Linked DNA regions of Sporocytophaga myxococcoides. The protein of the gene in region 1 interacts with the protein of each later gene in a pairwise test. Links are inferred from orthologs where the notes say so. Each region holds a gene or a part of one and is shown in the gene's direction. Other genes may lie near its edges.

Region 1 (3,305 bases):
AGAGGAACATATTATGGAAGAGGCTATCGGAAGCAAAATAGCTGACTACCTCATTAAACCATTAAATCCAAATCAAATATTATTGAGTATCAAAAAGATATTGGATAATAAAAGGCTTGTTACTGAGAAAACCAATATCGGTTATCAACAGGATTTCAGAAATCTTAGCATGGCTTATAACGACCGTATTGGACATGAAGAGTGGGCTGAGATATACAAGAAGTTGGTTTATTGGGAGTTAGAGATCGATAATACCGAGAACAAAAGTATGAAGGATATTATTGACATGCAGAAAAGTGAAGCCAACAAGAACTTTGCAGATTTTGTAATTGATAATTATGAATCATGGTTAAATGATGCAAACTCTTCAAAACCTGTTCTATCTCATCAGATTATGAAAAAAAAGGTATTCCCTCTATTGGAAAAAGAGCAACCTTTATTTTTTATTCTTATCGATAATCTCCGATATGATCAATGGAAGGTTCTGGAGTCAACCATTAATACTTATTTTAATGTGGATGAAGAGATTAACTATTATTCAATTCTACCAACGACAACAGCTTACGCCAGAAATGCAATTTTTTCAGGTTTACTACCTTCTGAAATAGAGAAAAAATTTCCTCAATATTGGGTTAGTGATGAAGAAGAGGAGGGAAAAAATAATTTTGAAGAAGAACTTTTAAAAGCTCAGTTAGTAAGAAACAAACTTGATATTAAAAGCTCTTACAATAAAATTATCAATATTAGTCATGGCAAATCTTTATTGGATAATATCAATAACCTAATGAACAATAAGTTGAATGTTATTGTCTACAACTTTGTCGATATGCTGTCTCATGCTCGAACAGATATGGCAATGGTTAGAGAACTTGCTCCTGACGAATCAGCCTATAGATCATTAACCAACTCCTGGTTTCAGCATTCTCCATTGCTGGAAGCTTTAAGAAGGATTGCTGAGAAAAAAGGTAGAGTGATCATTACTACTGATCATGGCACAATAAGGGTTAAAAAACCATTTAAGATAATCGGAGATAAAAGTACTAATACTAACCTGAGATATAAGCAGGGGAAAAACCTTGGCTTTGATGAAAAGGACGTTTATGTCTGCAGAAAGCCGGAGCGCATGTTTCTTCCTAAAAGAAATGTGTCTACAGCTTATGTGTTTACCATTGAAGATTATTTCTTTGCCTACCCCAATAACTATAATTATTATGTTAATTATTACAAAGATACTTTCCAGCATGGAGGGGTTTCTTTGGAAGAAATGATAATTCCTTTTATAACCTTGTCTCCAAAGTAGGGTTTAGTTGGGGAAGTAAATGAATTGTCTGGTTGATAAATTTTTGTAAATTTACCGACCAGACAATTCTTCTTTCAGACGATTCATGGGAGAAAGTACACAACCTTATAAAATATTACAGAGCAAGGATCTTTCTGAACTTAAACAGGTAGCTTCGGAAATTATTAAATTTGCCGATTTAGAAAAAATTTGGCTGTTTGAAGGAGAGATTGGAGCAGGAAAGACCACTTTAATAAAGGAAATTTGCAAAGAACTTGGGGTATCTGAAAATGTAAGTAGTCCGACATTTGCTTTGATAAATGAATATCTTGGAGCTAACAGCAATAGCATTTACCATTTTGATTTTTACAGATTAAAAAGCGAAACGGAGGCACTTGATATAGGCAGTGAAGAGTATTTTTCTTCAGGAAATATTTGTCTTATAGAGTGGCCTTCAAAAATAGAATCTCTTATACCTCCGCATCATTTAAGAATTTCTCTAAAAGTAGATAATAATCAACAAAGAATTTTTCATCTTTCTAAAACATGAAAAGCAGCTTAAAATCGGGTATTGAAGCTCTGGCAAAAGAACATGCCTTATATCCTCAAGAGGCACTATTAAAAATTCCTGAAGGTACAACCCGTCTTAATATTGGTATTCCCAAGGAGATACAGGATCTGGAAAATAGGGTGTGTCTCACTCCTGAGGCTGTAGCATTGTTGGTTAACAATGGTCACGATGTGGTGGTCGAAACAGGTGCTGGTGTATCGGCAAAATATTCTGATAAAGAATACAGTGATGCAGGAGCTAAAATAGCTTATTCATCTCAGGAAGTATTTCAGTCTAATATTGTATTAAAGATAGAACCGCCTACTATACAGGAAATCAGTATGATGAAACCTGGAAGTACATTGTTTTCTGCACTTCAGATTTCAACGCTTACCCCGGAACTTGTTCAGGCTATCAACAAACAAAAGCTGATTGCGCTTGGCTTTGAATTTATTGAAGATAAGGTAGGGGGAATGCCTGTTGTAAGAGCCATGAGTGAAATAGCAGGCAGTACTGTTATGCTTATTGCAGCTGAGTACCTCAATAGCAAAAATGGAAAAGGAGTTATATTGGGAGGAATTACAGGAGTACCACCTACAAAAGTGGTAATTCTTGGCGCCGGAACAGTTGCAGAATATGCGGTACGTGCTGCTGCAGGATTAGGATGTGAGGTGAAGATTTTTGATAATCAGGTATATAAACTCAGAAGGTTAAAACATGATTTGGGGCTTCAGATTTATACGTCTACAATAGATACTATTACATTAAGAAAAGAATTACGGGAAGCAGATGTTGTGATAGGCTCTCTTAGGTCTGATGAGGGGAGTCCATGCGTAGTTACTGAGGATATGGTAGCTGAAATGATGCCTAATTCAGTGATAATCGATGTTAGTATTGATCAGGGTGGTTGCTTTGAAACCAGTAGGGTTACCAGTCACAAAAACCCTATTTTCAGGAAGTATGATGTGATTCACTATTGCGTACCCAATATCGCATCAAGAGTCGCCAGAACTGCGACGACAGCATTAAGCAATATATTTACTCCTATTATTTTACAAATAGCTAAAAAGGGAGGGACTGAGGAATTGATTTATTCAAAAGAATGGTTTATGAAAGGAGTCTATTCCTATAAAGGTAGTCTTACTAATCCTTATATAGCTAAGAAGTTTAATATGAAGTATAAGGATATGAAATTAATTTTAGCAGCAAGATTTTAAAAAGCTTAAAGTAAAAGCTATAATAAAAAAGAAACCGGTCAAATAGACCGGTTTCTTTTTTATTATAGGATATTTTTGGGAATAATACTATTCATACATAATGTTCATCTCCACACGTCTGTTAGCCTGTCTACCGGCATCTGTATCATTAGTGTCTACAGGTTTTGTTTCTCCGAAACCTGCAGTTGTAATTCTGCTTGCATTTACACCTTTGGTTCCAAGATAACGTTTTACAGATTCTGATCTTCTCTTCGAAAGA
Region 2 (3,097 bases), on another replicon or contig:
TGAACTCATGTGCTCCAAATGCAATACTGTTCACTGGTGGAGACAATGATACTTTCCCTCTCTGGTATGTTCAGGAAGTAGAAGGTTTCCGTACTGATGTACGTGTATGTAATCTAAGTCTTTTGAATACAGACTGGTATATTAAGCAGATGAAGCAACAGGCTTATGAATCAGCACCATTGCCAATATCCTTGAATTTTGAAAATTATATTCAGGGAAAGAATGATCAGATTTATTTTGTGGAAAAGCCTCAGTATAAAAATGGAATCAATCTTGCTGGTTATATTCAACTTGTAAGAACTGATAATCCGGAAATCAGACAGGAAAGCGGAAGAGGCGATTACTATACAACACTTCCTTCGAAAAATCTGTACTTGAATATAGATAAAAATGCTGTGCTGGCAACAGGTGCAGTGCCTGATACACTTAGAGGTCAGGTTCTTGACAGACTTGCATGGAATATCGGAACAAATACATTGGAGAAGAAAGATCTTATCATTCTTGATATGATCGTTACCAACAATTGGAAAAGGCCGATTTATTTCTCTACTACATTGTCTGGTTCTAATTTCCTAAACCTTAAAGATTATACTCAATTAGAAGGTTTGGCTCATAGATTAATGCCGATAAAATATCCGAACGCTTCCCAGGGCTATGTTTATGATAAGGTGATGTATGATAACATGATGAAAAACTTTTTCTGGAGAGAACTTGATAATCCTAAAGTTTACTATGATGAAAATTATTTCAGAATGACTGTAAATTCAAGATCTCAGTTCTACCGTCTTGCGTCAACACTTTATAATAACGGAGAAACAGAAAAGGCAAAAGAAGTAGCAGAACATTGTTTTAAAGTAATGCCTGATGATCCTATTACTTATGATATTGCAACACCTCCTTTTATTCAAATTTTCTTTAAAACAGGAAATGAGAAAATGGCTATGGACATTGCTAATAAAATGGGGAACAGAGCTATTGAAAATCTTGAGTATTACAAGAAGGAAAGGATACCATATGGAAGAGATTATGAGCTGAACTTCTACATTCTCGATTCAATCATAAGAGCACTGAAAGAGGGTGGCAAAGCCAAAGAAGCGGCTAAGTTTGAAGAAGTGTTAATGTCTTACTCTTATCTATTTAATCAGTAAAAGTAAATTAAAGAAATACAACCATCACAATGCCAGGCTTGTCCTGGCATTGTGATTTAAACGAATACCAAATGGAGAGAAATTCCCCGCATAATAAATCTGAATTGCTTTTCGGTATAAGACCGATCATTGAAGCCATAGAAGCAGGTAAAGAAATTGATAAGATTCTTGTTCAGAAGGAACAGTCTTCTCCTTTAATGAATGAATTGTTACAGGCTGCATTTCATCATAAGGTGCCGGTTCAAAGAGTGCCGGTAGAAAAGCTTAATCGCATAACCAAGAAGAATCATCAGGGAGCGATTTGCTTTATGTCCTCTATTGTCTATGCTTCTTTGGATAATGTAATTTCTGATTGCTTTCAGTCAGGCACAGTTCCAATGATTTTGGTGCTTGACAGAATTACTGATGTTAGAAATTTTGGGGCTATTGCAAGGACAGCGGAATGTATGGGGGTTCATGCTATTGTTATCCCTGCGAAAGGGGCTGCTCAGATTAACAGTGATGCAGTTAAAACTTCTGCAGGAGCATTGAATCATATTCCAGTCTGCAGAGAGGAAAGCCTTATTAAAACCATAAAATACCTTAAAGAAAGCGGGCTGTCTGTAATAGCATGTACGGAGAAGGCTCAGAAAACAATAGCCCAGGCGGCTTACAATGATCCGGTTGCAATTGTGGTGGGGTCGGAAGAAGATGGTATTTCTGATGAGATCATTAAAAAGGCGGATGAAATTGTAAGGATACCAATGACTGGAAAAATAGGGTCTTTGAACGTATCAGTTGCGGCTGGAATGATATTGTATGAAGCAGTTCGTCAAAGAGGGGGCTAGACTATAAAAAAAGAAAGCCCCGAAGAGTCGGGGCTTTTATATTAAATAAACCTTGCGTCTTTCTTATTCTTGGTGTCTGAAACAAAGTCTTTAACTCTTTGCTCATGATCTTTTTTGCAGATCATAAGAACATCATTAAATTCTGCAATGATGAAGTCTTCAAGGCCTTCTACTACTACTAATTTTTCTTTTGGTACTTTAACAATACAGTTTTTAACATCATAAAGCATCGTATTGCCTTCTATCACATTACTGTTCTCATCTTTATTGGATAGCTCATACAATGATTTCCAGGTGCCAAGGTCACTCCAGCCAAAGTCACTAAGCATTACAAACACTTCTTCTGCTTTCTCCATGATGCCAATGTCAATAGAGACATTCTTGCATTGAGAATAAGCTGTACTAATAAAGGTTTCTTCTTCTTTTGACCAATATTTACCACTGCCTTCTTCGAAGATTTCTGCCATTTCAGGCAAGTGTTTCTGGAAGTTCTTTATGATAGCGTTTACATTCCAGATGAAAATTCCTGCGTTCCATACAAAGTCACCACTTTCCAGGAATTTCTGAGCAAGTTCAAGCTGGGGTTTCTCAGTAAAAGTTTTTACCTTTTTTATTCTGTCCGGGTTTTCTTCAATATATTGAATATAACCATATCCCGTATCAGGCCTGCTTGGTTTAATGCCTAAAGTAATAAGCTTTTCACTTTTCGCAGCGGCATCCATTGCTATTTTTATGGTAGACTCAAACTCAGTTTCCTTAAGAATAACATGGTCTGAAGGTGCAACTACCATTGTTGCATTAGGATTGCTTTGTTTTATCTTATAACATGCATATGCGACACAAGGTGCAGTATTTCTGGCTATAGGCTCGCTCAGTATCTGCTCATCTTTCATGAATGGCAGTTGTTGCTTCACCAAGTCAGCATATATTTTGTTTGTAACAACCAGTATATTCTCTTTGGGAAGAATATTGAAATACCTCTCAGCGGTTTGTTGCAAAAGAGTTTTTCCGGTACCTAATACATCGTGAAACTGTTTTGGGAATTTTTCTCTGCTGAAAGGCCAAAATCTGCTTCCGATCCCACCGGCCATAATCACCACATAATAGTCTTTATTCATTATG

The links.
Region 2: the proteins of tsaE (region 1) and rlmB interact in binary tests that used the Escherichia coli proteins (3 or more experiments, as listed by UniProt). The link is inferred for Sporocytophaga myxococcoides from one-to-one orthologs.

The regions. Positions count from the first base shown.
Region 1 is NZ_BBLT01000008.1:214,769-218,073, forward strand. What follows is about bases 140-3,107. They hold tsaE (tRNA (adenosine(37)-N6)-threonylcarbamoyltransferase complex ATPase subunit type 1 TsaE), read left to right. Parts: upstream 140-1,385; coding sequence 1,386-1,829; downstream 1,830-3,107. Other genes in these bases: MYP_RS18325 (bifunctional response regulator/alkaline phosphatase family protein), read left to right, coding at 140-1,300; MYP_RS18335 (alanine dehydrogenase), read left to right, coding at 1,826-3,046. Outside these bases: more of MYP_RS18325, read left to right, coding at 1-139; MYP_RS18340 (OmpA family protein), read right to left, coding at 3,134-3,305. UniProt on the Escherichia coli protein: Required for the formation of a threonylcarbamoyl group on adenosine at position 37 (t(6)A37) in tRNAs that read codons beginning with adenine.
Region 2 is NZ_BBLT01000012.1:74,418-77,514, reverse strand. The notes cover bases 338-3,097. They hold rlmB (23S rRNA (guanosine(2251)-2'-O)-methyltransferase RlmB), read left to right. Parts: upstream 338-1,219; coding sequence 1,220-1,975; downstream 1,976-3,097. Other genes in these bases: MYP_RS22010 (mannose-1-phosphate guanylyltransferase), read right to left, coding at 2,017-3,093; MYP_RS22020 (glycosyltransferase family 117 protein), read left to right, coding at 338-1,148. Outside these bases: more of MYP_RS22020, read left to right, coding at 1-337. UniProt on the Escherichia coli protein: Specifically methylates the ribose of guanosine 2251 in 23S rRNA.